DNA from 2 places in the Massilia scottii genome. Region 2 is predicted to be linked to the other one. Evidence: riboswitches for the same ligand, from Rfam matches in the RefSeq annotation. Region 2 holds a riboswitch; the other holds the start of a gene.
The links. Region 2 has a riboswitch for glycine ahead of gcvT (glycine cleavage system aminomethyltransferase GcvT). Riboswitches for the same ligand answer to the same signal wherever they lie in the genome.
Positions count from the first base shown of each region.

Region 1: another riboswitch for glycine. It lies ahead of RBA41_RS25620 (D-amino acid dehydrogenase); the one in region 2 lies ahead of gcvT (glycine cleavage system aminomethyltransferase GcvT).

Region 1 covers NZ_JAVCWM010000023.1:99,407-114,096, forward strand. The annotation lists gene RBA41_RS25570 (hypothetical protein) at 1-690, opposite strand, end outside; gene rpe (ribulose-phosphate 3-epimerase) at 699-1,370, opposite strand; gene apaG (Co2+/Mg2+ efflux facilitator ApaG/CorD) at 1,548-1,922, shown strand; gene RBA41_RS25585 (hypothetical protein) at 1,932-2,201, opposite strand; gene mltA (murein transglycosylase A) at 2,098-3,309, shown strand; gene RBA41_RS25595 (enoyl-CoA hydratase) at 3,368-4,144, shown strand; gene RBA41_RS25600 (carotenoid oxygenase family protein) at 4,146-5,555, opposite strand; gene RBA41_RS25605 (MerR family transcriptional regulator) at 5,574-6,584, opposite strand; gene RBA41_RS25610 (C39 family peptidase) at 6,703-7,296, opposite strand; gene RBA41_RS25615 (hypothetical protein) at 7,342-8,076, opposite strand; gene RBA41_RS25620 (D-amino acid dehydrogenase) at 8,202-9,434, opposite strand; glycine riboswitch at 9,491-9,600, opposite strand; glycine riboswitch at 9,601-9,708, opposite strand; gene rtcR (RNA repair transcriptional activator RtcR) at 9,828-11,438, opposite strand; gene RBA41_RS25630 (vWA domain-containing protein) at 11,633-13,186, shown strand; gene RBA41_RS25635 (RtcB family protein) at 13,820-14,690, shown strand, end outside.
Region 2 covers NZ_JAVCWM010000002.1:137,827-152,516, forward strand. The annotation lists gene RBA41_RS02980 (putative bifunctional diguanylate cyclase/phosphodiesterase) at 1-1,019, opposite strand, end outside; gene RBA41_RS02985 (YfiR family protein) at 1,016-1,555, opposite strand; gene RBA41_RS02990 (TonB-dependent receptor plug domain-containing protein) at 1,545-3,563, opposite strand; gene RBA41_RS02995 (cupin domain-containing protein) at 3,680-4,072, opposite strand; gene RBA41_RS03000 (hypothetical protein) at 4,069-4,440, opposite strand; gene RBA41_RS03005 (cache domain-containing protein) at 4,632-5,093, shown strand; gene RBA41_RS03010 (methyl-accepting chemotaxis protein) at 5,095-6,717, shown strand; gene gcvP (aminomethyl-transferring glycine dehydrogenase) at 6,761-9,658, opposite strand; gene gcvH (glycine cleavage system protein GcvH) at 9,761-10,141, opposite strand; gene gcvT (glycine cleavage system aminomethyltransferase GcvT) at 10,208-11,326, opposite strand; glycine riboswitch at 11,399-11,504, opposite strand; glycine riboswitch at 11,523-11,608, opposite strand; gene RBA41_RS03030 (ATP-dependent Clp protease proteolytic subunit) at 11,748-12,308, shown strand; gene RBA41_RS03035 (hypothetical protein) at 12,484-12,768, opposite strand; gene RBA41_RS03040 (methyl-accepting chemotaxis protein) at 12,979-13,584, opposite strand; gene RBA41_RS03045 (DUF1631 family protein) at 13,843-14,690, shown strand, end outside.

The DNA.
Region 1 (14,690 bases), on a different contig from region 2:
CGGGTCAACACCGTAATCAATCAGCGCATCGGCATCGTTGCTTTGCACTATCCAATGTACGGCTCGGCTTCGCTTCAGGAGCAGATCCATAGGGAGTATCTGCGCCAGTCCCCGGGAAGGGCGTTCGAAGCCCGACAAATCGATGATCAAATCGCAGTGATCGGACAGGGCGCGTACCCGCGTTTCGATGTCGTTCGCGTCGTTTCGATGCGCCCGCGGCGCAAGGCGAAGGCGCAGGGGAACTTCGTCGTACAAGGTCACGGACGGCTGCAAGTCGAGGTAACTGCGGATGATCTCGAGCTGTTCCTCGGCGACTTCGCCACAGCGCTCGGGAGGAAAACAGTCGAATACAGCACGGAGCATGGCGTGCGCCGCAGTGTCCTGATTGGGGCTCCACAGCGAAAAATGTTGCGGCTGAACGTCGGGCGAAGCGAATGTACCGCCAATTCTCATGCCATCGCAGCCAGATACGCTCCACCGGTCATCCCAACCTGCCAGCATGGCCGAACAAGAAGCATGAATGGCCGCCATGACGCGCGCGTCCACCGGCAGCGTGAAGACCAAGCCCGGAAGAAGTCCTGTGGGATGGGCTTCGAATGCGGCAATGCCGGTAACGTCGCCCTCGACCCGAATGGAGCCGCCCCGATGGAACGACGGCCCAAATCCGAGGCGAAGGTCGAAATACAGCATCTTTGGGCTTACTTGCCGACCTTGGCCAGCTCGACGCGCATGGCGTCGATGACGGCCTTGTAGTCCGGCTGGCCGAAAATCGCCGAACCGGCCACGAAGGTATCCGCGCCGGCAGCGGCGGCGGCGGCGATATTGTCGATCTTGATGCCGCCATCGACTTCGAGCAGGATGTCGCGGCCCGAGTCGTCGATCATGCGGCGCGCCAGCGCGATTTTTTTCAGCGCTTCCGGAATGAAGGACTGGCCGCCGAAGCCCGGGTTGACCGACATGATCAGGATCATGTCGATCTTGTCCATCACATGGTCGAGAAAGTGCAGCGGCGTCCCGGGATTGAATACCAGGCCGGCCTTGCAGCCGTTATCGCGAATCAGCTGGAGCGAGCGGTCGATATGCTCGGACGCTTCCGGGTGAAAGGTGATGATGTTCGCGCCAGCCTTGGCGAAGTCCGGGATCAGGCGGTCGACCGGCTTGACCATCAGGTGCACGTCGATCGGCACCTGCACGTGCGGGCGGATCGCCTGGCACACCAGCGGGCCGATGGTCAGGTTGGGAACATAATGGTTGTCCATGACGTCGAAGTGAATGATGTCGGCGCCCGAGGCGACGACATTGCGGACTTCCTCGCCCAGGCGGGCGAAATCGGCGGACAAAATGCTGGGAGCGATGCGGAATGTGGTCATGGCGGCTGGCAAGGAGCTTGCGGTGAATGAAGATGCGCTATTTTACGCTGTCCCACGGAGCGCCCTTGCAGCGAGGCCGATTTTGCGGTGCAATGTATGATGCCCCGCCGGACCTTGTTGGAACGGCGCCTGAAAATTCAATCGGGCAACTTTTACAGTCTCAATCAAGGAATCCAGATGGCCGCTTACGAATTTACTGTCACTGTCAGGACCCAGTACCTGCCGGAGCAGTCCGATCCGAGCCGAAGCAATTACGTGTTCACCTATTCGATCACGATCAAAAACACCGGCAGCGTCGGCGCGCAGCTCATTTCGCGGCACTGGGTGATCACCGATGCGAACAACCATGTCGACGAAGTGCGCGGCCTGGGCGTGGTTGGTCACCAGCCGCTGCTGCAGCCGGGCGAACAGTTCGAATACACCAGCGGCACCCAGCTGGCCACCGCGCAAGGCTCGATGACCGGCGAATACTTCTGCGTGGCCGAAGACGGCCATCAGTTCGAGACCAGGATTCCCGAATTCGTGCTGTCGCTGCCACGCACCCTGCACTGATATCGGCGATCAGTGGGCGGTGTCGTCGGGCAGTTCCTTTTTCTTCTCCGGCGCGTTCAGCTCCTGACCGTTATTGGTCGGCTTCTGTCCCGAATACATCGTCCACCACACGATAAACACCAGCAGGAACAGCGCCACGCCTGCTTCCAGCATTAATACCCACATATCGACTCCCATGTCTTCAACACGCAGTAGTTTACTCGTTTCGGCCGGCGCCGTCGCGCTGGCCCTCGCGGCATGCACCACGCCTGAACCCCGGCCGGCGCCGCCGGTCGTCATGCCGCCGCCGGTGATGCAGATACCGCCGCCAGCGGAGCCGCCGGTGGCCCCACCCGTGAAGGCCGAACCGGCGCCGCTGATGACGCCATCGACCTTCGGCGCGCTGCCCGGGTGGGAGCGCGACGACCTGCGCCAGGCCTGGCCGGCCTTCATGACGTCGTGCGGGGTACTGGTGCGCAAGCCCGAATGGAAAACCGCGTGCGGCGCCGCGCGCACGGTCGATGCAAAGGATGGCGCGGCCATTCGCGGCTATTTTGAAACGCACTTTGTGCCGAACCAGGTGCGCGCGGCGGACGGCGCCGACACGGGCCTGATCACCGGCTACTACGAGCCCCTGCTGCGCGGCGCCCGCAAACGCGGCGGCGCCTTCCAGACGCCCCTGTACCGGGTGCCGGACGACCTGCTGACGATCGACCTGGCCAGCGTCTACCCGGAGCTGAAAAACAAGCGTGTGCGCGGACGGCTGGTCGGCAAGAAGGTGGTCCCGTACGGCAGCCGGGCCGAGATCGAACGGGCCGACGTGAGCGGCAAGGAGCTGCTATGGGTGGACGATCCGGTCGAAGCCTTCTTCCTGGAGGTGCAAGGTTCGGGACGGGTCAAGCTGGCCGACAGCGGCGAGACCGTGCGCGTGGCCTACGCCGACCAGAACGGCCACCCTTACAAGGCGATCGGGCGCTGGCTGATCGAGCAGGGCGAACTGACATCGCTTGAGGCCACCGCGCAGGGCATCAAAGCCTGGATCGCCGCGCACCCCGAGCGGCGCCAGGAACTGTTCAACGCCAACCCGAGCTTCATTTTCTTCCGCGAAGAGCGCCTGCCCGATCCGTCGGTCGGGCCCAAGGGCGCGCTGGGCGTGGCATTGACGCCTGCGCGTTCGGTCGCGATCGACCCCACGTTGCTGCCGCTCGGCGCGCCGATTTACCTGGCCACCACCGAATCGGGCAGCGACGTGCCGATGCAGCGCCTGGTGATGGGGCAGGATACCGGCGGTGCCATTCGCGGCGCGGTGCGGGCCGACTTCTTTTTCGGCTTCGGCTACGAGGCGATGGAAAATGCCGGCCGCATGAAGCAGCGCGGCCAGCTCTGGGTGCTGTTGCCCAAACCCTGATGCAGCCGCGGATTCGCTACAATCGCACATTACTCCACGCTTTTTTAATGAGGATTCCATGAACTATGCAGACCTGCTGATCGAGACCCACGGCAAAGTAGCCGTGATTCGCCTGAACCGTCCAAAGGCGCTCAACGCCCTGAACGACAACATGATGGACGAACTGGGCGACGCGCTGTACAAGTTCGACGCCGACAGCAGTATCGGCTGCATCATCCTGACCGGCAGCGAAAAAGCCTTTGCGGCCGGCGCCGACATCGCGGCGATGGTCGACTACGACTACGGCGACACGTACGGCGGCAACTACATCGGCCGTAACTGGGAACACATCCTCAATGTGCGCAAACCCGTCATCGGCGTGGTGCAGGGCTTTTGCCTGGGCGGCGGCTGCGAGCTGGCCATGATGTGCGATTTCCTGATCGCGGCGGACACCGCCAAATTCGGCCAGCCTGAAATCAAGGTCGGCGTCACCCCCGGCGCCGGCGGCACGCAGCGCCTGCCGCGCACCATCGGCAAGGCCAAGGCCATGGACATGCTGCTCACGGCGCGCATGATTGATGCGGCCGAAGCGGAGCGCACCGGTTTGGTATCGCGCGTGGTCGCGGCGGACAAGGTGATGGAAGAAGCGCTGGCCGCGGCCACCACGATCGCCTCGATGTCGGTAACGGTGGCGATGGCGATCAAGGATAGCGTCAACCGCGCGTTCGAGACCACGCTGACCGAAGGCGTGCGCTACGAGCGCCGCTACTTCCACGCGGCGTTCGGCACGCCGGCGCAGAAGGAAGGCATGCAGGCGTTCCTGGCCAAGCGCCCGGCCAACTTCGACGGTCTGTAAATCAGTCTCTGGCGCGCCAGCTGCCGTGAAAGCCGAACGGTATCCGGTGCGGCAGGCATACCGTCGCGACGGGGCCGGCCGCCACGTCGGCGGCGTCGATCACCAGCAGGTCGCTGCGGCCTTCCTGCGCGCGCCACGCGACCGCCAGCAGCCAGCCGTCGCCTTCGGACGACTGCGCCGAGCGCGCGACGAATACCGGTTCGGAGATGACATCGCCGGCCGGCAGTGTATATAGCTGGCGCGTGCCCGACGCAAAGTTGAAGCAGGCCAGCGCGTCGTACAGCACACTCTCCGAATCGCTCCTGATACGCTGCCGGCTGTGGCAGCAGTAAAAACCGACGCGGTTGCGGCGCCCGTTGTAGCGCTCGTCGATGCGCGGAAATTCGGCCGCCAGGTCGTCGAGGACGGTGCGCTCGAAGCCGTCGCCATCGCTCTCCAGATCGAACGTCCAGCGGCACAGGCGCGCCGCCATCCCGGCCGGGTCGCCCCGGGAGCCGTCGGCGTTGGGCATGCCCGGTGCGGTGTCCGACTCCATCACGTAGGCCACGATGCGGCCGCCATCGTCCCAGGCATTCATCACATGGAATACGTGGCAGGCATCGCTGGCGAACCAGCGCAGCGTGTCCATCGGCTGCCCGCGCACGCCGATGCCGACGTAGCTGCGCCTGTCCGCTTCCCACGCAAACAGGGGCAGTCCTTTCATGGCGCGTTCCACGCTGATGGTCAGCGGCGTGACCGGAAACAGCACGTGGCGTTCGGTCAGCATGAAGTCGTGCATCATGCTCGCGTAAGGCGCGCGGAAGGGTTCGAGCGTGCTTACCTTGCAGCGCGCATCGAGGACGCCGTACAGCATGTTGGGTTCACCCGGGCTGTCGGGCAGGTAGGCGAAGAAGTGCAGCTCGCCGGTGGCCGGATCGGCCTTGGGGTGCGCGGTGAAGCGCTTGTCCACGGCGCCGCCGAAATCCTGGTGCCCTTTTGACGCCAGCGTGTGCGGATCGATTTCAAACGGCTGGTGCGATTCTTCCAGCGCAAACAGGCGCCCGCCGTGCCACACCATGCTGGTGTTGGCGGTGCCGCTGTTTTTGCCGTGGACCGACGGGTCGCTGGTGGCCGGGTTGCCGAAGGTGCCGAACAGGGCGCGGCCGGCATTGTCTTCGAGCTGCCATTTCGGCGTGCGCGCCCAGCGGTTGGCATAGGCGACCTTGCCGTCGCCAATAAAGAAGGCATGCACCATGCCGTCGCCGGAGAACCAGTGATAGCGGTCGTCGCGCGGCGCGAACCGGGGGTTCGGTCCGACGCGGTACAGCGCACCGCGCAGCTGCGGCGGCAGCGCGCCCCGAACCGGCAGAGCGTCGATGTCGCATTCGGTGTCCAGGGGAGCGTAGTTCCCGCTAAAGAAATGGCCTGACATGGTGATTCCTTGGTGAGTTCAGAGACTTTGCAGGGCTTGGCGGACGTAAGCGATCAGCGGCGCATCGATGCCGGAGCCGATGCGCAGCTCGCTCTCCTGCTCGAAGGCGTGACGCAGCTTGGCCTGGAGCGCGGGGTCGCCCGCCGCCTTGGCCAGCGACAGCGCCTGCCACTGGCGCGCCAGCGCTTGCACTTCGGCGCTGGCGGGCGGCGTGTCTTGGGCCAGGTGCTCGCGCATGGCGCAGATGAGAATGGGCCAGGCGTCGGTTTGCCTGACGTAGTGCTGGCGCAGCAGGACCGTCTCGGCCTCGCTGCAGTAGGCGGCGTAGATGGCCAGGCGCCGGTGCGCCATGGCGTGCGAGATGAACTGCATCGCCGTGCGGTCGACGCCACTGAGCATATGCAGGGTGGGTTCGTTCCAGTTCATGGCGTAGAGCTTCATCAGCATGGCCTCGTCGCCGCCCACGTCGTCGAGCAGGGCGGCGATCCAGCATTGCGCGAGTGCGCCCGCTTCAAGACTGTCCGGTTTAACGCCCCGGCCCATGAGATCATGCAGCGTGGACGTCAAGTGCGCGTTGTCGCCGCTGCGTTGCTGGCGCCGCGTTGTCAGTGTATGCAGTTCGGCGTCGGTGAAATAGCGCGCGCTGGCGGCCATGCGTTCGAGGGCGGCCAGCCAGTTGTCCATCGATGGTTCATGGCGCTCGGCGAGCTGCGCCTGCAAGTCGCGCAGATGGCCGTGCAGGGCCGATGCTTGTGCGATCTGGCGTTCGAGCGACGCAATCTGCTGCTCCACCACTTGTGGCAGGCTGGCACCGCCATCGGCCAGCATGGCCTGGATCTGTGTCAGCGACAGGTCGAGACGGCGCAGTGCCTGGATGCGATACAGCCGGGCGACGTCCGCGCTGTCGTACAGGCGGTAGCCGTTGTCGGAGCGGGCCGACGGTGTCAGCAAGGCGATATCGTCGTAATGGCGCAGGGCGCGCACGCTCAAGCCGCTGCGCCGCGCCAGTTGTCCTATTTTCAGTAGCATGCCGGTTTCTCCAATTGCAAGATGGTAAACCGTCACGCAGCGAGAGGGTCAAGCACTTGCGAATGGAGACACTTGCAAAACCGGGGCACCTGAGCCCCGGTTTTGCAATGCAGACCGGTTAGATCGGACCGTTGATGCTCATGCGCTGGGTATGCGTCCAGCGGTGATCGGACGCCGATACGGCGGAGTTGTAGGTGCGGTAGGTCTGGCCTTCACCCGGCCACGGGTCCATGATGTACACGTAGTTTACGCCATTGGTCGTCGCGTAGCCGCGTCCCACCATGATGTGGCCGCCGCCGTTGCTCCAGCCGTAGCGCATCACGAACGGGCGGTTGGCGTTGATGTCGGCCACCACACTGTTCCATGACGAGGCGACGCTGTACGCGCCGTTTGCCACGCCCCATGCTTTCAGGATGTTTTGCACGCTGCCGTTGGAGCCGTACATATTGTTCGGCTGGTTGGCGTAGCTGTTCCAGTTGAAGTAGGTGTTCCCGCAGGCGTAGTTCAATCCGAACGCCCAGTTCACGATCTGGCACTGGCTCGGTGTCTTCTTGTAGAAGTTCAGGATCGCCTTGCTCGAGGCGGACCAGCACCACTGGCTGTGTTCCTGGGTCGTCAGCGGAACGGCGAGCGTGCGCCATTGGGCCATGGCCGCTGGCAGCGCCAGTAAAAGCGAAGCACCGACGACGAGCTTTTTGATATTTGTATTCATGTTATCTCCTGATTCGTTCTAAGGATGGTGTAGCCGATGCCGGGCTTACTTCGAGGCGTCCATGGTTTGCTTGACCACGCTGCGCAACGGCTGCAGGATGTCTGCCTCTTCCATCAGCGCTTCGCTGGCCTTGCCTTCCTTGACGGAACGCTGCTGCATCAGCAGCGATTCGCGCGCCGAATGCAATGGCGCGTAGCGCGTGCGGCCATCTTCGCGGCCAACCACTTCGAGCAGGTCCGAGCGCGCCTGGAAGATGCGCACGAAGCGCACATTGGATCTCGCGGCATCGCCGTAGTAGCCCATCGACGCATCCACATCCTTCGCCAGCACGGCGGCGCCATAGGCGACCGTTTCGTAGTTCCCGTTGTTGAGCTCCACCGTCGCCATGCCGATCGGGCGCTGGTTCAGCAAAATCACGAAGCGCCACTGGCCGGTGGCCTTGGCCATCTGCTTCATGCTGCCGCGTCCTGCCAGCAGTTCGTTCGGATCGATCGTGTAGACCGGGAAGCCGTAGCCGATCTTCGCGTCCTTCAGATCCTGCATGTCGTTGATTTCAAGCGGGAAGTCGACCGGCGTGCCGCTGGTGCCGCGCTGCTGCATCTGGTGCGTGACGAATTGGGCCAGGTCGCGCTGGGCCGCCGCTTGCGCCGCCGCCGCGGCGCGCTTTGGCACCGCTTTGAAGGTGCTGGTTCCATCCGACTGGGCCATTGCAGGCGCGCCGGCCAGGGCCAGGCTGGCGCCGCACAGCAGGGCGGCGAGCATGGTGCGGGCTGAGAGCATTTTTGTTTGCATTATTGACTTCTCCTCACATAGATTGATACAAGAACCCCGCCTGTCCAAACGGGGTGAGTGCTGCAACAACAACGGCATGCACGCATGCCGGACACCGGTGTCAACGCACGTCGTCAGTGCGTTGGAAAATCGAGGGAACGGTGCATCAAGTCGCCGATCATGTCGGCGGTGACGGCCGACAGGGTCCAGCCCAGATGCCCGTGCCCCGTGTTGTAGAAGACGCAGGGCGATTTGCCGCGGCCGACGCGCGGCAGCATGGTCGGCATCATCGGCCGCAAGCCGGCCCACGGAATCACGCTGCGCGTGCTCACGCCCGGGAAGCATTCATGCACCCAGTCGATCAGCGGGCGAATCCGGTCGTCGCGGATGTCGCGGTTAAAGCCGTTGAATTCGGCCGTGCCGGCCACGCGGAAGCGATCGACTCCCAGGCGGCTGGTCACCAGTTTGGTGGCGTCGTCGAGCAGGCTGACGGTGGGCGCGGCGGCCTGGCTGGCGGCATCAGGCAGGTTGACCGTGATCGAGTAGCCTTTCACCGGGTAGATGTTGACCCGGTCGCCCAGGCTTGCGGCCAGGGCGCGGCTGGCGGTGCCGGCGCAGATGACGACGCCGTCGTAGGTCTCGGTCTGGGTGCGCTCGCCGTCGCCCAGGGTGACGTGGGCGTGGCGGCCGTCGGTGCGCACGGCGCCGATCTGCATGCCGTAGCGGCAGTCCACGCCGTTGCGGCGGGCGGCGGCGGCAAGACCGGTGGTGAATTTGTGGATGTCGCCGGTGGCGTCGCTGTCGGTGAAAAAGCCGCCGTAGTAGTCGCCCGCCAGGGTCGGTTCGATGCCGCGCATTTCGCCTGGCGTTACCGCGCGGCGCGCCAGGCCGCCGGCCGCCAGCATCTTGCTGACCGTGGCGGCGTGCTCGAAGCCGGCCTTGTCGCGGTAGATGTGCAGGATGCCTTCGCGCTTGACGTCGAAGTCGATGTTCTCGGCCTCGGCCCACGCAAACAGGTGCTCGCGCGCCGCAATCGCCAGGCGCGCCGTTTCGACGGTGTTGCGGCGGTAGTGGGGAATGGCGGCGGCAAATTCGGCGAACCACGACAGCTTGTGCCAGCTCGGCTTGGGGTTGACCAGCAGCGGGGCGTCGCGCCGGAACATCCACTTCAGGCCCTTGAGCATGGTGGAGCGGTGGTTCCACACTTCCGCGTTGGAGGCCGACAGCTGGCCGCCGTTGGCGAACGAGGTTTCCATCGCCGCGTAGCGATGTTTTTCCAGCAGGGTCGTGGCAAAGCCACGTTTCGCCAGGGCGTAAGCGGTCGTGACGCCGGTGATGCCGCCGCCAATTACTGCAATGGTTTTCATGTGTGGTCCGGGTTCCAGAAACGTCAGATAGGGAGTCCGCGCGCTGGTGCGCGTCGGTTACCCCCTCTGTGCTGGACCTGAGAGATTCACCGGCAACGCGCGATGCGTGGCCGGTTTGCTCCTTCGGTGCACCGGATGACGACTTCCGGTGGCTCTTCAGAGTTCAAATGGGTTATCGGTCCTTTTGCCTGAGAGATTCCGGGGCGGTTGCTCCTTCGGCGCCGCCGGCATACAAGACCAGCTTGTAACCGACAGACTCTCCCGATAACGCCTTAGCATTGCGCTAAATATGCTGTAAGCATATGTATGCAGAATACCGCAGAAAATGACGTCAATACAACCATTTTTAGTGATAGGCGTTGTTTCCTCGACAATACCGACAGAGCGCTCGCTTTACGATTTGCCGCAAACCTGGTCCCATTCGAGCGAAAAGCGCGCCAGGAATTTCTTCAGGCGGTCGGCATCGTTCGGTTTGCTTTTGGCGCTGCGCGAGACGGCAAACAGTTTGCGTCCCGCATCCGACAAGGTAACCGACTGGCGGCATACCTTGACCACGGCGGCCAGTTGCATGGCGTCGAACAGGTCGAGGCCGGCGGCGGCCTCGTCACCCATCAGTTCGGCCAGATCGACCTCGGCCGCGCTTGGGGCGCGCGTGTAGTGGTGCCACAGTTTTTGCAGCCGGGCCACTTCGGCGCTGACGATGCTTTCCGAAATGCCGCCGGCTTCGGCCAAGGTGGCCATCCTTGTCACCGAGGCCGACAGGTCGCGGAAGTTGCCGGCCCAGACCGCCTCGGGCGACATCGCGAAGCGCATGTAGCGCTCGCGTGCTTCCTTGTTGAAGCGCACCATCTGGCCGTACTCCTGGCTGAACTGGTTCAACTGGTAGACCAGGTTGGGTTCGATGTCCTCGGGCCGGTCGACCAGGCCGGGCAGGGCGTAGGTCCACAAATTGATGCGGGCGTACAAGTCTTCGCGGAAGCGCCCGGCCACCACGTCGCTGGCCAGATCCCGGTTGGTGCCGGCGATGAGCTGGAAGTCGCTCTGTACTTCGCTGTCGCTGCCGACCGGATGAAAGCGCTTTTCTTCGATGGCCTTGAGCAGCATTGCCTGTTCATCCGGCCCCAGCTCGCCGATTTCGTCGAGGAACAGCAAGCCCTTGTGCGCGCTGCGCAGCAAGCCCGGCCGGTCGGCGGCGGCGCCCGTGAAGGAACCTTTGACGTGGCCGAACAGGGTCGAGGCGGCGCCGTCGCCGTGCAGGGTGGCGCAGTTGAGCTCGATGAATTTGCCGTCGAGCTGGTGGCGTGTTTTCTTCAGTTCGTACACGCGGCGCGCGAGGAAGGATTTGCCGGCGCCGGTCGGGCCCATCAGCAGCATGGGCGCGCGCGACTTGATGGCGACGCGCTCGATCTCGTCGATCATGGTGTTGAAGCGGGCGTTGCGGGTGGCGATGCCGGACTTGAGGAACGCCACGCCTTCGGCTTGCTCGCGCGAAAAGCGCTGGGCGATCTGGTCGTAGCGCGACAGGTCGAGGTCGATCAGTGCGTAGCTGCCCGGGTCCTTGCTGGACTGGCGCCGTGGCGGCGAGCTTTGCAGCAGGCGGCCGGGGAAGAAGCGCGCTTCGGTCATCAGGAACATGCAGATCTGCACGACGTGGGTGCCGGTGGTGATGTGGACCCAGTAATCCTCGTTATCCGGATCGAAGGGGTAGGTCTTGGCGAAGTCGAACAGGGCGCCGTAGACCTCGCCGAAATCCCAGGCGTCGCTGATCGGAATGTGGTGCGGCACGACCGTGGTTTCGGGCGAGACGGCGGCGATGTCGGCCGTGACCGCGTCGACCAGCGGGCCGAATTTGCCGCTGAAGAGCATCTCGAAGCGGTCGACGGCGTATTCCTCATGCTGGGTGATGGCGATGCTGGGACGCCACTTTTCCCAGCGGGCCGGGCCTTGGCCGCTGTCGAGCTGGGTGCCGACGAAACCGATGACTACGATGCGTTTCTGTTTCATATCCGTATAAATTTTTATCTGGTCGGATAATTTATCACGGGATTGTCTGCTTGTCCATTTCTTGCTGTCCTTGCTTGAGGAATTGATAATCTTTTTTAAATCAAGGACTTGCGTTGTTCGAGGTTAGCCTTCGGCAGACCTGGCACAGCATTTGCAATAGAGGAGATACAAACGAGATAAGTGAGGAAGTAAAAATGGCAAACGCACAGTTGTTCCAGACCTTGAAGGGAATCTTTGTCCCTCGTGCCGACGGTCTTAATTCGGAAGGCGCTCCGGCTTACACCATGACGCCGCGGCACCAGCTGGCGCAGTATGCGGCTACCGGTTGCCTCAATTCGACGTATTACGTCAATGCGCAATCGCAGCTGGCGACGGTGATGGAACTGTGCGAAAAGGTCGATGCCAAATTCATCGCGCAAACGGCGATTTACTGCCGCGAACGTGGTTATATGAAGGATATGCCGGCGCTGCTGACGGCCGTGCTGGCCGCCAAGGGCGCGCCGGAATTGACGCCGGTGTTTCGCCGGGTCGTCAATAACGGCAAGATGCTGCGTAATGTGGTGCAGATCATCCGCTCCGGCGCGGCGGGCCGTAAATCGCTGGGTACCCGGCCGAAAAAGCTGGTGCAGCAATGGTTGAACCGCGCTTCGGAAAAAGAGCTGCTGGCGGCCTCGATCGGGAATGCGCCTTCGCTGGGCGATGTGGTGAAGATGGTGCATCCGAAGCCGTCGCAAGCCTGGCGTGAAGCGTTTTTCGCCTGGTTGATCGGCAAGCCGTTCAATGCGCAGGAGCTGCCGGATGCGCTCAAGGCGTTCGAGGCGTATAAGGCCGACCAGTCGCAGCCAGTGCCGGAAGTGCCGTTTCAGATGCTGACCTCACTGACATTGTCGGCGCAGGCGTGGGCGCAGATTGCGCGCCAGGGCGGCTGGCACATGGTGCGCATGAATCTGAATACGTTCGGACGCAATGGCGTGTACCAGTTGCCCGGCATGATTGAAGTCATCGCCGACAAGCTGCGCGATCCGGAGGCGATTGCCCGGGCGGGCGTGTTTCCTTATCAGTTGATGTCGGCGTATATGGCGGCATCAAGCGACGTGCCGCGAGCTATCAGCGATGCCTTGCAGGATGCGCTGGAGCTGTCGCTCGCCAATGTGCCGAAAGTCGAAGGCAAGGTGGTGATTTGCCCGGATGTGTCGGGATCGATGCAGTCGCCGGTGTCGGGTTACCGTGGCACGGCCACCTCGAAGGTGCGCTGTATCGATGTGGCGGGACTGATTGCCGCGGCCATGCTGCGCAAGAATCCGGATGCGCTGGTGCTGCCGTTCGAGAATTATGTGCGGGTGTGCGACCTGAATGCCCGCGATACGGTCATGACCAATGCGCAGAAGCTGGCGGCGATAGGCGGTGGCGGTACCAATTGCAGTGCGCCGCTGGCGCAGATGAACAAGCAGAAGGTGATGGCCGACCTGGTGGTGTACGTGTCCGACAATGAATCGTGGATCGACCAGCGTGCGGGTGCCACGGCGACGATGGCGCAATGGGCGGTGTTCAAGGAGCGTAATCCGGCGGCGCGGCTGGTGTGCATCGACTGCACGCCGAACAGTACCAGCCAGGCGGCGGAGCGTAGCGATGTATTGAATGTGGGCGGTTTTTCGGACGACGTATTCAAGATCATCGCTGCATTTTCGGCCGGCCAGCTGGGCGCCGGGCACTGGGTGGGCGAGATCGAATCGATCGCGCTGGAGTAAGGAAAGGTGAAGTACAGGTTTTGAGTGCAGCGCGAATGCTGATGCGAATACATTTTCCCATGTTCCATTTCGCATCGACTCCTTGTCGCGCTGTGCTCAATCGTTTTACCCCGAATGCTGGCGGGACTACATAGGGGGCTGCTTTTGGCTTGGCGCCGGCAGTTGATGTCCTGCCGAACTTTGTCGGGAATTTGTTGTACAGGTTTTGAGTGCAGTGCGAATGCTTGATGCGAATACATCTTCCAAAATTTACTTCGCATCGGATTTTTTGTCGCATTGTGCTCAATCGTTTTACCCCGAATGCGGGCAAGGACTACATCGATGTTGTGCTTTGGCGTTATGCCGGCAACAAGTGTCCTGCCGATCTTGTCGGGAATTATTTTAGGCGAATGCAGTCCGGATTACATTTTGTCCCCGGTTCGAGTCCGGGCGGCTGCGCAAGCAGCTGTAGCTCAGTTGGTAGAGCAGATTGTCCGGGCGATGTTGTCGCCCCCTTGTTTCGATGAATGCAGATGGAATTACATTGGAAGAGCGCTGAAGCGTGCTTCAGCTAACCCGGTTCGACTCCGGTCGGCCTTGTGCCTGGCTCACATTTCATCACCCTTGTCATCACCTTTTATACTGAGAAAAATTATGAAAAACGAAAATTACGATGTCCTGAACGTGGAAGGTGGCCGCCATGTCAAAATGTGGACCAAAGGCGTCCCGGTGGAGGACGTGGCCAAGAAGCAGCTGGCCAATACCGCTAAAATGCCCTTCATCTATAAGCATATCGCGGTCATGCCGGACGTGCACCTGGGTAAAGGCTCGACTATCGGTAGCGTGATTCCGACCCTCGGTGCGGTGATTCCGGCGGCAGTGGGCGTGGATATCGGTTGCGGAATGATGGCGGCCAAGACCACGCTGACGGCGAACGACCTGCCGGATAACCTGTCCGCGCTGCGTAGCGCCATCGAGCGCGCGATCCCGCACGGTATGTCGCCGAAAACGCGCGGCTTCCGTGGCCGCGATGAAGGTTCGTGGAATACGCCGCCAGCGGCTGTGGATGTCGCCTGGGGCCAGTTGAAGGATGAATTCGACGCTATCTGCCTGAAAACGCCGAAGCTGAAAACCACGAACAACTACCGTCACCTCGGTACGCTGGGTAGCGGTAACCACTTCGTTGAAGTGTGTCTGGACGAGGTAGGGTTTGTGTGGTTCATGCTGCATTCGGGTTCGCGCGGTGTGGGTAATGCCATCGGTACCCACTTCATCGAGCTGGCCAAGAAGGATATGCGCACCCATTTCATCAACCTGCCCGATCAGGACCTGGCGTACCTGGCCGAGGGTACGCAGCACTATAACGACTATATCCAGGCGGTCAGCTGGGCGCAAAAGTTTGCGCGCACCAATCGTGATGTGATGATGCAGAACCTGATCACGGCGGTACGTACCGTGATCACCAAGCCGTTCGAAACGCACGTGGAAGCGGTGAACTGCCACCATAATTATGTGCAGAAGGAGC
Region 2 (14,690 bases):
TCGCGCGGATACATGCTCACGCCGATACTGGCGCTCACGTACAGCTGGTGTCCTTCCACCTCGAACGGCGCGGCCAGGGCGGCGAGGATCTTGCGCGCCACTTCGTCGACTTCGTCGGGCTGGCCGGGGTCGCGCTCGCGCGGCTCGACGATGATCACGAATTCGTCACCGCCGATGCGGCAGATGATGTCGTTCTCGCGCAAGGTCTGCACCAGGCGCGCGGCCACCAGCTTGAGCAGATGGTCGCCGCTGTCGTGGCCGAGCGTGTCGTTGACCACCTTGAAGTTATCCAGGTCGAGCAGGAGCAGGCCGACCCCGTCGCCCGCGCCTTCGGTCCGGTCGGCGCGCTCGAGCGCGAACGCCAGGCGCTCGTTGTACTCGTGGCGGTTGGGCAGGTTGGTGACCGAATCGACATGCGCCAGGCGGTGCAGGTGTTCCTCGGCGCGGCGCACCGCGCGCCGCATCGACGACACCATCGCATAGGCCAGCGCGAGCGAGCCCAGGGCCACCGCCAGGGTCAGGCCGGCGTACGTGAGCAGGCGCGCGAACAGCTGGTCGAGGGTGGCGCGGATCAGCACCACGCCGACCCGCTGCTGGTTCACGCGTACCACGTGCGCCACTTCCACCACGTCGATGCCGTAGCGGTAGCCGGCGGAGAGCAGGGCGGCATCGGGCGCGCCCGGCTGGGCGCCGGTACCGCGCTGGTAGTGCGCCAGCAGCACGCCGCGCGCGTCGAAAATGCTGGCGCTGCCCACGCTGGGCGAGACCGCAAGGCCCGCCAGCGTTTCCTCGCCGGCCTTGGCATCGTTGAACAGCAGCGCCGCGCTGCTGTTGTTGCCGACGATCTGGGCCTGCACCCGCAGGTCGTCGGCCAGCACGCCGCGCATCGACAGGAACTGGAACACGATCAGCGCCAGGCTGGCCACGAACAGCGCCGCGGCGGCCGTCAGGATGGTGGTCAGTGCCAGCTTCCTGCCAAGCAGGCGCGGAGCGCCGATGAAAACCGGGCGCGCGCTCATTGCACGCTCCTGGCCAGGCGCAGCAGCTTGGAGCTCAGGTTCAGCCGGGCCGCGCGCGCCAGCGCCATGTCGACATCGAACACAAGGCGTTCATCGATCACCGCCATGGCGATGACCACGCCGTCCGGGCCGACCACGCGGTCGTCCGACACCGTCAGCACCGGCGCGCCGGCCAGCTCGCGCCGCAGCTCGCGCCAGTGTTCGCGGTCGATCCGTTCGAGCACCAGCACATGGCAGCTGCGCAGCGGCGCGCCGGCATGGCGCACCGCGATGCGGTGGCCGTTGACGACCTTGTCGTGCAGCTTGCTCAGCGACGCGAACAGCGCGCCGCCGGCGTTGGCGCACACGCTGATCGGAGCGCCGCCCGCCAGCGCTTCCGGCGGCCACTCGGCGAACACGGTGAAATTGAAGATGAAGGCGGCCTTCATCGCCGCTTCCGGCACCGGATCGGCGCGCGCCGCCGCCGCAGCGGCCAGGCCGGCCAGCAGCAGCCAGCACAGGCGCCGCGCGCGTGGGGGACGGCGTTCAGAATACATACGCCAGCCTTGCGCGCAGGCGCCGCCCGTCTTGCGCGATCACGCGCTGGCGGTGTTCGATGGAGGCGGGATCGGCATAGGCGCGGTCGAACAGATTGGTCACGCCGAGCGAGAGTTCGAGATTGGGCAGCAGGCGCGCGCGCACCAGGTTGGCGTTGACCACGACATAGCGCCTGGCCGTGCCCGAGACGCCGTGGCGCGCGCCCACATACTGGCCTTCGAGCGCGCCGCGCCAGCCGCCGGCGCCGAGCGGCGCGGACAGATTGAGCTTGGCCAGGCTGGCCGGCGCGTTGACCGGCTGCCCGAGCGCGTCGCTGACCCGGATCGCGCTGTAGCTGGTGCGCAGCGACAGGCCGCCCAGGGTGCCGCGTTCGTATTCGATTTCCACGCCGCGCGCGCCCAGGCGGCCGATATTGTCGAAACGCACGCTGGCCAGCTCCTGGAGTTCGACCGGCGCGATCAGGTTCGACAGCGCGGTGCGAAATGCCGACACGCTCACGCGCGCGTTTTCGCCGAACTCCTGCACCAGCGCCAGTTCGGCCGAGCGCACCCGTTCCTCGCGCAGGCCCGGATTGCCGGTCTGGCCGCCTTCGCCGGGGAAGGCATAGAATTTTTCGAAGCTGTTGGGCGAGCGGAAGGCGCTGCCGTAGATCGCCTTGACCGTGGTGGCCGCGAGCGGATTCCAGATCAGCGCGGCGCGCGGACTCCAGACCCCGTCGCTGCCGCTGTTGCGGTCGTAGCGCAGGCCCAGGTTCAGGAGCACGGTCTCGCCCAGCGCCACCTGGTCCTGCAGATACAGGCCGGCGCGCCGGGCGCTGCGCCGATCGTCCAGGTAGCTGTGGAACGGGGCGATGTCGAAACTGTACTGGTGCAGGCGGTAGTCGCGCTGCAGGTCGATCCCGGCCAGCACGGTGTGCCGCGCCAGGCGCGTGCTTACCACGCTCGCGTCGATACCCCACCAGCGCGCGCTGCTGCCGTCGTGGCTGAGCGTGCGCGCTTCGTCGGCGGCCACGTAATCGCCGAACGAATCGTACTGGCCCCAGAACAGGCGCGCCTTGAGCTGTTCGACGGCGCCCGCCTCGCTGCGCCAGGCCGCATTGACATAGGTCTGGCGGTCGGTGGTGGCGGTGCGCGGGTCGTTGAAGCTCTGGCTGTAGGACGCGGTCGGGATGCCCTTGATCCGGTTTGCGTGGATCAGGCTCAAGGTGGCCGCGCCGTGCGTGGCGCGCGCGAAAAAGCGTTGCCCGCGTTCGTCATCGAGGCCGCTCGCCACGCCGTGGTTCTGGGCAGGCGTGTCGAATTCGGGGAAGTACAGGTCGCGGCCATCGCTGCGCCGGCCGCTGGCGGCGATCAGATACTCGCTGCCCTGGGGCGAGCGCCAGCCGACGCTGGCCGCGGCCTGGCGCGCGCCGTCCTGGCCAATTTCGAGCGAGCCGCGCGCGCCCGCCACCGCGCCCGGGTTTTTGGTGATCACATTGATCACGCCGATGAAGGCGTTCGAGCCGTAGATCGACGAACCGGGGCCGGGCACGAACTCGATGCGCTCGATCAGGTCCAGGTCGAGCGGGAATTCCGCGCCCACCGGGGCCTGGTCGTACACCGCGTCGTTCATGCGGTTGCCGTCGACCTGCAGCAGGAAGCGGGTATTGAAGTCGCCCGGGCGCAGGATGCCGCGCTGCCCGAGGTAGCTGTAGTTGCGGTCATAGCTGACCACCATCCCGCGCACGCTGCGCGTCACGTCGGCCAGGGTGCGCCAGCCGAAATGGCGGATGTCGGCCTTTGTGATGACCGTCACCGACGAGGGCGCGCGGCTCGACTTCTGCATGAACTTGGAGGCGCTGTAGACCTCCATCGACATCAGCTGTTCGAGGGGCAGGGTGGTCAGGTCGGGGGGGGCGCCGGCGCGCGCGCCGGCGCAAGCGAGCATGGACAGCGCCAGTGCCCGTGCCAATGCCGGGGCATGGCGCCGCAGGCGGAACAGGGTCGGGCGGGTGGGCGCTGGCATCATAGTGGGTACGTCTCGAAAATTGACGCACAACAACATTTTGGCAGCTTGTGGCCAGCTTGTACAGAAATGACCCTGCGCCTGTCGGCCCAGCGCCACAAATCCGGCCGCGGCGCTCCTTATTTGGCCGGGGTGGCCAGCGGTTTGCCCTGTTCGACCATGTACACGCCGACCAGGCGCATGGTGGCGGCGCCCGGGTTATGCGCATCATGCACGATGCCGGCCGGGATCACGAAGGCGTCGCCGGCGCGCACGGTGCGTGGCGCGGCGCCATCGATGAGCAGCTGGCCCTCGCCTTCGAGCACGTAGCCGATTTCGTCGCCCGGGTGGCTGTGGCGCCCGGCGCGCGCGCCGGCGGCCAGTTCGACCCGCATCACCACCGCCTCGGTGTTGGGAAACGAGGCCGCGGCCCTGAGCACCGGCGTGCGCACGATACCGCTGGCCTGGGGCGCGGCGCAGCCGGCCAGCGCCAGCGCAAGCAAGCCGGCGCCAATCGAGCCGGGCCGGCTCATGGCGCGCCTTCCGCTTTGCGTGGCAGTGCGCCCCGTTCCAGCGCGCGCGCCAGCAGCCAGGCGTCGACCAGGCTGGCCACCCAGCACGCCAGCATCACCGCGGCGGCGATATTCATCAGCGGCGTGGCCGTATCGCCCTGCTGGTGCAGGCGCTCGGCGATCAGCACCGGGTCGGCCGGCAGGGCGCCGCTCAGCACGTCATCGACCATGCGCGAGGCGGTGTCGACGACCTGCTTGAAAAAATAGATGGCCGCGACGAGCGTGGGCACGATGAACAGGCAGGCGCGCGCGCGCCGGCCCAGGTAATACTGCCCGGCGCCGGGAAACACCAGGCCCGACAATAGCAGGGCGACCACTGAACGATTCATCTCTCTTCCTTGACTGATAGGCGCGATCCGCACGATTGATCCCGCGCAAACCGGCGCCCCGCGCGAACGCGTAAATTAACCTATGCGCTCAGGAAACATTGCGCCAACTCATCTTGCGCAGGCCGGCTGGCAGCAAATCATACCTGTCCCGGCGCCTGAATGCGCGTTCACCGACGTTGAAGGACATCATTGTGAAGATACTCATCAAGGCTGGCATGCTGCTGGCCTGTTTGTGGAGCGGCGCCGGCTGGAGCGCCCCGGCCGTTGCCGAGCCGGACGAAAAAGACGCGGTGGCGCTGGTGGAGAAGGGCGCGCGCTTCATGAAGCTGCGCGGCAAGGAGGAAATGATCCGTTTGATCAATACCCGCGACCCGGAGTACAACCGTGGCACCCTGTACGTGGCCATGCGCGACCTGACCGGCATCACGGTCGCGCACCCGACCACGGCGCTGATCGGCAAGGATTTGCGCGACGTGCCCGATGCCGACGGCAAGCTGTTCCGTCACGAAATGATCGCCATCGCCAACGGACCTGGCCGCGGCTGGGTCGACTACAAGTTCAAGAACCCGGTCAACGGCAAGGTCGAGGCCAAAACCACGTATGTGTTGCGTATTGGCGACGTGGCCCTGGAAGCCGGCGTCTACAAGCACTGACATGCTGGAGCGCCTCCGCATCGGTCCCAAGCTGCTGCTCGCACCCGGGCTGGTGCTGCTGCTGCTGATACTTTCGTCAAGCAGCGCATGGTATGCGATGGTGCGCCAGAACCAGGCGGTCGACACCATCGTCAACGAGCGTGCCGCCCGCATCCGCGACGCCAACGAACTGGTGGCCGATGCGCAGCACGCGCATGCGCGCATGTACCAGTTGCTGACCTGGATCAGCGCCAGCTTCTCGGCGCCGCGCATCGAGCACCTGGGCCAGGACATCTATCAGCGCCACGCAGCCATCGAGCGCAAGTTCGCGGCCCTGGCCGGGCGCACCGGCAGCGCCAGTCCCGAACAGCGCTTCATTACCCAGGCCGGGGCCGCGCATGCCGTCTACATGCGCGCCATTCTTGACGTGATCGAGCTGTCCCAGGTCGACCATTCGATGAGCGCGAACGCCATGTCCAAGGCCGAACTGGCCTTCGGCGTGGTGGCCATGCGCCTGTCGGAACTGGCGCGCTTCGAGCAGGATCTGAGCGAACGCGCCTCGACCCGCGCCGCCGCCGACTTTGCCGCCCTGTCGGTGCTGATGCCGCTGCTGGTGGCCCTGTCGGTCGCCGGCACGCTCGGCATCACCATGCTGGTGCGGCGCGCGCTGCTGCGCGAAGTGCGCGGTCTGAGCGAGACCGCCGGCGAACTGGCCAGCGGCAACCTGACGGTGAGAAAGCGCAGTTACGGGCGCGACGAAATCGCCGACACCGCGCGCACGCTAGACGCCAGCATCGGCACCCTGAACGCGACCCTGAAAAACATCCTGGCATCGGCGCGCTCGATCGACAGCGCGTCGCGCGACATCGCCCTCGGCAGCGCCGGCCTGGCCAGCCGCAATGCGGCCCAGGCCAGCGTCCTGAAACAGGCCGCCAGCACGGTCGAGGGACTCGGCGCCACGGCGGGCGGTGCGGCCCACAGCGCGCGCAGCGCCAACCTGCTGGCCGACCAAGCCTCGGCGCAAGCCATGTGCGGCGGCGGTGTGCTCGACCGGCTGGTACTGACCATGGCCGCGGTGCGCGGCAGTTCGCAGCGCGTTGCGCAAATTATCGGCGTGATCGACAACCTGGCGTGCCAGACCAATGCGCTGGCGCTCAACGCGGCGGTCGAAGCGGCGCGGGTCGGGGAGCAGGGCCACGGCTTTGCCGCGGTGGCGGGCGAAGTGCGCATGCTGGCGCAGCGCTCGGCCAGCGCCGCGCGCGAGATCAAGGAGCTCATTGCGCAGTCGCTTGCCGACATCGACGGCGGCAGCGCGGGCGCGTCGGAAGCGGGCCTGCGCATGGCCGGCATCGCGCAATCGGTGCAGCAGGTGGGGGACATGGTCGGCCAGATCGGGCAAGCCAGCGCAGGGCAGGCCGGCGGCATCGGCGCGGTGAGCGACGCGATCGTGCAGATGGACCAGATGACACGGCAGAATTCCGTGCTGGTGGAAGAAGCGGCATCGGCGGCGCAAAGGCTGCAGTGCCAGGCTTCGAGCCTGTCGAAAGCGGTCAGCGGATTTCGCATCGACGACAGCGTGCTTGACCCGGCAGGGCCGCCGAAGAAAACCATACCGCATCTGCGGCTGGCCTCGCGGCGGCCCTGACCCGGGCGGCCCTGACCCGGGCGGCCCTGACTAAGCTACCTGCTTACTCGTAGTCGCTGATCGGCGCGCAGCCGCAGAACAGGTTGCGGTCGCCGTACACATTGTCGGCGCGGCCGACCGGCGGCCAGTACTTCTGCTTGCGCAGCGATGCCACCGGGAAGGCGGCTGCCTCGCGGCTGTACTTGTGCTCCCAGACGTCGGCGGTCACCACTTCGGCCGTGTGCGGCGCACCCTTGAGCGGGTTGTCCATGCGGTCGTACTCGCCGCGCTCGACCTTGACGATTTCGGCGTGGATCGCAATCATGGCGTCGATGAAGCGGTCCATCTCGGCCTTCGATTCGCTTTCGGTCGGCTCGATCATCAGCGTGCCCGGCACCGGGAAGCTCATCGTCGGCGCATGGAAACCGAAGTCCATCAGGCGCTTGGCCACGTCTTCGTTGCTGATGCCGGTGGCGTCGGTGATCGGACGCAGGTCCAGGATGCACTCGTGCGCCACCAGGCCGTCGTGGCCCGTGTACAGCACCGGATAGTGCGGCGCCAGGCGGCGTGCGATGTAGTTGGCCGCCAGGATCGCCGTTTCGGTGGCGGCGGTCAGGCCTTCGCCGCCCATCATCGCGATGTACATCCACGAAATCGGCAAGATGCTGGCCGAGCCGTACGGCGCCGCGCTGACCGCGCCGATGCCGGCTTCGTCGCGCGTGTAGCCGCTCGAACGCTGGTTCGGCAGGAACTTGGCCAGGTGCGCGCCCACGCCGATGGGACCGACGCCAGGGCCGCCGCCGCCGTGCGGGATGCAGAAGGTCTTGTGCAGGTTCAGGTGGCTCACATCGCCGCCGAAGCTGCCCGGCGCGGCCACGCCGACCAGCGCGTTCATGTTGGCGCCGTCGATATAGACCTGGCCGCCGTGCGAGTGGATGATCTCGCACAGCTCCTGAATGCCTTCCTCGAACACGCCGTGGGTCGACGGGTAGGTGACCATCACGCAGGCCAGGTTGGCGCTGTGCTGTTCGGCCTTGGCGCGCAGGTCCGCCAGGTCGACGTTGCCGCTGTCGTCGCAGGCGGTGACGACCACCTTCATGCCGACCATGTTGGCCGATGCCGGGTTGGTGCCGTGCGCCGACGACGGAATCAGGCAAATGTTGCGGTGGCCTTCGCCGCGCGATTCATGGTAAGCCTTGATCACCAGCAGGCCCGCGTATTCGCCCTGCGAGCCGGCGTTCGGCTGCAGCGACACGGCGGCGTAGCCGGTCAGCGCGCACAGCATCTCTTCCAGCTGGCCGATCATTTCGCGGTAGCCGACCGTTTGCGCGTCCGGCGCGAACGGGTGGATGCTGGAGAATTCGGGCCAGGTGACCGGGATCATTTCGCTGGTCGCGTTGAGCTTCATGGTGCAGGAGCCAAGCGGGATCATGGTGCGGTCCAGCGCCAGGTCCTTGTCGGCCAGGCCGCGCAGGTAGCGCAGCATTTCGTGTTCCGCGTGATAGCGGTTGAAGGTCGGGTGGGTCAGGTAGGTGCTGGTACGGGCCAGCGCTTCCGGATAGGCGTCCTGCGCGCTCGCTTCGATGGCGTCGAAGTCCGGTGAAGCAGGGGAGCTTGAGACGCCCTGGGCGAAAATCGTCCACAGCAGCGCGACGTCTTCGCGGGTGGTGGTTTCGTCGAGCGAGATGCCGACGTGGCTGGCGTCGACCTTGCGCAGGTTCACGCCATGTTCGGTGGCGATCGCGTGCAGTTCGGCCGCGCGCGCGCTCTTGATGGTAAGCGTGTCGAAGTAGGTCTTGTTGACGACCTCGTAGCCGAGCTGGCCGAGCTTGGCGGCCACGATGGCGGTGAAGCGGTGCACGCGGCGGGCGATGCGCTGCAAGCCTTCAGGGCCGTGGTAGACCGCGTACATCGACGCCATCACCGCCAGCAGCACCTGCGCGGTGCAGATGTTGGACGTGGCTTTTTCGCGGCGGATGTGCTGCTCGCGCGTTTGCAGCGCCAGGCGGTACGCCTTGTTGCCCTGGGCGTCGATGGTCACGCCCACCAGGCGGCCGGCCATGCTGCGCTTGAATTCGTCGCGCGTGGCCAGGTAGCCGGCGTGCGGGCCGCCGAAACCGAGCGGCACGCCGAAGCGCTGGCTGTTGCCGACGACGACGTCGCAGCCCCAGTCGCCCGGCGGCGCCAGCAGGGTCAATGCCAGCAGGTCGGCCGCGGCGATCACCATGGCGCCGGCCGCGTGCAGTTTTTCGACGGCGGCGCGGTAGTCGCGCACGTCGCCGTTCACGCCCGGGTACTGGATCAGCACACCGAAGCATGGCTCGGACAGGCCGCCGATGTCGGCCGCCGCGATGGTGCGCACTTCCACGCCGATCGGCTGGGCGCGCGTTTGCACCACTTCCAGCGTTTGCGGCAGCACGTCGTCGGCCACGTAGAACACGTTCGAGGCCGACTTGCCGACGCGCTGGATCAGCGTCATGGCTTCGGCGGCGGCGGTGCCTTCGTCGAGCATCGACGAGTTGGCGATGCCCATGCCGGTCAGGTCGGTGATCATTTGCTGGAAGTTCAGGATCGCTTCCAGGCGGCCTTGCGAAATCTCGGGCTGGTAAGGGGTGTAGGCGGTGTACCAGGCCGGGTTTTCAAAGATATTGCGCAGGATGACGCCCGGCGTATGGCTGTTGAAGTAGCCCTGGCCGATCATCGACTTCATGACCTTGTTCTTGGCGGCCAGCGCCTTGAGTTTGCCCAGCGCAGCCTGTTCCGGCATCGGGTCGAAGAACTGGCCCAGTTCCAGCTTGCTCTTCTTGCGGATGTTGGCGGGCACGATGGCGTCGATCAGCGCCGCGCGCGATGGATAGCCGAGCGTGGCCAGCATGGCTGCCTGTTCGGCGGTGGACGGGCCGATATGGCGCGGAATGAACGAATCGCGTGCTTCGAGTTGGGTCAGGCTGGTGCGGGTCATGGTAGTCGGGGCCGAAAAGAGACTGCCGCCGGCGCTGTCGGATACACAGCGCGGCGGCGAACTGAAAGGAAAAGGCCGCCGGCGGGCGGCGGCCAGGAGTTTTTATTCCGCGGTGGCTTTGCCGTAGGCGGCGGCGTCGAGCAGGCCGTCGATGGCGCCGGCGTCGCTTGGTTTGAGCTTGAACAGCCAGGCCGCGAAGGCGTCGGTATTGATCGAGTCCGGCGCATCGGCGACGGCGTCGTTGACGGCGATGCACTCGCCCGACACCGGTGCGTAGATGTCGCTGGCGGCTTTCACCGATTCGACCACGGCGGCGTCGTCGCCGGCGGTGAAGACCTTGCCCACTTTCGGCAGTTCGACGAAGACGATGTCGCCCAGCGCGTCCTGCGCATATTCGGTGATGCCGACGGTGAGGGTGCCGTCAGCTTCGGCGCGCACCCATTCGTGGGACTCGGTGTATTTCAGGTCGGCTGGGATGTTCATAATGTTTGCTCCAAGAGGTCGCGGTCGATGTTAATGTAAATACTGCTAATAAGTGTGTTGCCCCGATCAGGCAGCGAGGATTTTACCGTTTCGCACGAACGGCAGCTTGACGACGCTGGCGGCGAGCTTTTTGTCGCGGATTTCGACGTGCACGGTGTCGCCCACGGCCACGCCCATCGGCACGCGCGCGAGTGCAATCGCTTCCTGCATGGTCGGGCTGAAGGTGCCGCTGGTGATTTCGCCGGTGGTGCCGTCAGCGGCCACCACTTTCTGGTGGGCGCGCAGGATGCCGCCTTTTTCGCGCAGGATCAGGCCCACGAATTGGAAGTTCTGACCCATCGCCTTGAGCGCGGTCTTGCCGATGAAGTCGCGCTCGGAGACCAGGTCGATGGTCCAGGCCAGGCCGGCGTCGAGCGGGTTGACCGTGTCGTCCATGTCCTGGCCGTACAGGTTCATGCCCGCTTCCAGGCGCAGCGTGTCGCGCGCGCCCAGGCCGGCCGGCTTGACGCCGGCGGCCACCAGCGCATTCCACAGCGCATCGGCCTGGGAAGCAGGGAAGGCCAGTTCAAACCCGTCTTCGCCGGTGTAGCCGGTGCGCGCCACCATCACTTCGCCAAACGCGGTGTCCTTGACGATGACGGCGTTGAACGGCTTGAGTGGCTCGGAAACCGCCTGGGTGGTCGGCAGCACCTGCCACACCCTGGCGCGCGCGTTCGGGCCCTGGACGGCGATCAGCGCCATCGGCGCGTTGCCGTCGCGGCGCTGGGTGATGGTCACGCCGCTTTTGGTGGCCTCGTTCTGGGCGCCGATCCAGGCCACGTCTTTTTCGGCGGTGCCGGCGTTGACGACCAGGCGGAACCAGGTCTCGCTGAAGAAGTAGACGATCAGGTCGTCGATGACGAAGCCCTGCGGATTGAGCATGCACGAATACAGGGCCTTGCCGGCCACCTGCAGCTTGTCGACGTTATTGGCCAGCAGGGAGCGCAGGAAAGGGCGGGCGTTGTCGCCTTCGATATCGACCACGCACATGTGCGACACATCGAACATGCCGACGTCGCCGCGCACGGCCTGGTGTTCTTCGATTTGCGAGCCGTAGTTGACGGGCATGTCCCAGCCGCCGAAATCGACCATCTTGGCGCCGGCGGCGCGGTGTGCGGAATTGAGCGGGGTCGCTTTAAGCGTCATGGAATCCTCAAGGCAGAGTGAATGGGGGTACGACGAGCAGACGTGGAGCGGCTCTTGCCGTCCCTGAATGCTTCGCGCCCCTCTGTCCTTGGTACCTGAGAGATAGCGGATTGAAGTCCGCCTGCCCCTTCGGTGGGCCGCCGGCATGGTGCCGCGGCCGCTCTCCAGAGTTCAGCCGGGGGCGCTGTGCGCCGCCGACCCCTGACCGGTCCTTTTGCCTGAGAGTTTTTGGGTGATGCCCCTTCGGCGGCAGCGTGCGCTGCCCTCTCCCGATCAAGACTGTGGAGGATATGCCAGCAGGGCGTAACTGTCAACCTTGCGGGGGACGTCCGGTAGGGGCGCGCACGAATGAGCTCCCCATTGAAAACCATGCTTGTCCCGATTTGTTAAAATAATTCATCTACTTTGCGAGCACACAGCCATGAGCGAAGAAAAAACGATCCAACAGACCGATGCCTGGTTCACCTTGTCGGGCGATGTGAACAGCGATATGGTGCACCGCGTGTTCGAGGCGGTGTCCGGCATGAGCGAGAACGGCGTCGAAACGGCGCACGTGCTGATCCAGTCGAACGGCGGCTACGTCAGCGACGGGCTGTGCCTGTACAACTTCCTGTCGAATTCGCCGGTCAAGTTCGTCATGTACAACGCGGGGGCGGTGGCGTCGATCGCCGTCATCCTGTTTCTGTCCGGCACGCGGCGCTACGCCAGCGAGACGGCGCGCTTCATGGTGCACAAATCGCATGCGACGGCATCGCCCGGCGCGCGTCCGGATGCGCTCAATATCATCGTCGAAGGCTTGCGCGCCGACGATGCGCGCACTGAATCGATTTTGCGCAAGCACATCGAGCTGCTGCCGGAGCAGTGGGCGATTCACCAGTATTCCGACCTGCACCTGACCGCGCGCGATGCCAAGATCGCCCGCGTGATCAATGACGTGGCCGACTTTGCGCCGCCGAAGGGCGTTCGCATTCGCAATATCTGAACCAGCGAACCTGGCGTCCTGACCGGCCGTGCCGGCAGCGACGGCGGGTAACGGCGCGCGGTCAAAAAAAGAGCCTGTCAACGGCCGGGCCGGTGCAGACTCTTTCTATTGCTTCCTGTTTAAATAGTGCATGGCGCCGCCCGGAAACCCGGCGACGCCCGCGTCATGCTAGCGATCAGCGTTTGTCGCCGCCGCTTTTGTTGCCGCTGCCGCTGCTGCTGCCGGAATTCGATCCCGACTGCTTGTTGCCCGAACCCGAACCGGACTGTTTCGAGCCACTGTCCTTGTCGTCATTCTTATGGCTTTGACGGCCGGCTTCCACGTGCTGCTCATGGGTGCCGCCCTGGGTGCCGCCGCCGGAGCGCGAACCGCTGCCGGAACCTTGCGAGCCCGATTGCTTGTTCGAGCTGGAACTATCGCTTTGCTTGTTGCCCTGACCGCTTTTCTGATTCGAGTTCATGTTCATTCCTTTTGAAAGTTTGAAAATGTCGTGCTCTCCGGTGATGCTGAAGAGGCGCTCTCTTCAGCGTTTCCGGTGACATCATCATGCGAGCCGCACCGTTGAAGAGGTATCGGAATTCACCTTGCACTCGTGTAGGAGTAGTTCCTATAGGATTGCAATTAATGCAGCGAAGAAATCACTTGCTGGCATACGCTTGGTGACGCACGCTCAGCGGCGTGGCGGCGCCTGTCCCGCGCGGGCCGCCTCGACCGCGGCGTTGACGGCGAGGATGGTGGTCTGGAAGGCGACGGCGTCGATAATTCGGCTCAGCCGGGCCAGCCGTGCCGCCGCATCGCCAGCACCTGCGGTCCGTGGCGCCGGCAAGGCGCGCGCCGCGTCGGGCTCGCCGCGCATGGCGAGCCCGGCGCCGGACTGCGCGCTGCGCTCGATGGCGCGCACGATCAGCCCGTTGCCCGCCACCGTCAACGTCGCCGCGCCAGCCTTGCGCCGCACCTGTGCGGGAGGCGCAACCATCGCTGCCTTGATCCACAGCCCCAGCAGCACGGCCCCGGCCGCGTTGGCGCTTATGCAAAACCAGACCCACAGGCGGGCCGCGGCGTAATCGGCCTCGGCGCGCGCCGCGGCGTCGTCGAGCATGATGCCGGTCAAGGGGCCCCAACGATCGCCTAAACTTTGGACCGCAGGTGCCGTTACCGCTTTCATCTGTTCAAGCTGACTCAGCAGTACAATGGACAGCCAGACGCCCAGCCCGACCAGGACGGCAAAGCCCAGGGACAGGGTGAGCTTGAGATCGCGGCGGCGGATCGTTATCATGGCTAGTCCTCAAGAAATAAATTGCCGTGTGGAATTGTAATTATGTTAGAGAAACTTTTTATTTAGGGTTTGTTTTTCATCAACAGTCCAAATGACGAAAATTGGCTTTTGCTTTAGGGAAAAGCAAGAATGGTCATGAAAATAAGGCGCTTGAACAAAAAATAACGCTTTGTTTCAAATTTTCCCGTTGCCAGTCGGCAATAATGTGAGAGAATGTTTGTTATGGCAAAAGATCTCTAACCCCCCAACGAGCAGACAATGGCTCCACCTTCACCATCCGCCGCAGCAAGGAAGACTGGTCCGTCGCGCCACGAGCTGTTGGAGGCGCTGGTCGTGACCGTGACCAAGCATGCCAACGACCACTTGATGGCCGTGGCGACGCGTCTCGTTGCGGCGTTGCTTGATGTGACCGACCCGGCGCTCGATGCACGCGCCGTGTTTCAGCGGGTCAAGTCGGGGAATCTGCTAAAAAACAACACCTACGCCTTCTTTCATGTCGCTGCCGCCGGCATCGGGCGCGCCATGCGTGCCGAGGTCGACGTACTGTTGCCGCCGCTTAAAAAATCCGCGATGGCCTTGCCCGCCACGCTGGAACTGGTTCCCTACGAGGAAATGGACAGCCGCGTCGCTTTCGACGCCATCAGCCGTCCCTTCGAAATGCAGTACGCGACCCAGATCGCCACCCTCAATGTGCGCCTCGGCTTCCTGCTCGAACGCGACGTGCTGCGCATCAGCCAGAATCCCTTCCGTCCCGAAATGTTCCTGTCGGCCCTGCAGCAAGCCTGGCGCGAGTTCGAGCCGGACGAGGAAGCCCACGGGCTGATCCTGCCGATGCTGCGCCCGTCGCTGCTGTTCGACTTTGCGCCGATGTACGACGCGCTGTGCGACCTGTTGATGAACAAGGGTATCCAGCCCGGCTCGGTGGACGCCTTCAAGATCAAGAAAACCGAAAGCGCGGCCGCGGCCAAGAAAGCGCGCGCCAGCGGCCAGGCCGAACTGGCCAAGCAGTTGCGCCAGTTCCTGCGCGACGACGATGATGCGCCGGCGGCCGCGTCCGCCTTCGACATCCCGATGATTCCCGACCTGCCGGCCATGGCGCCATCGGC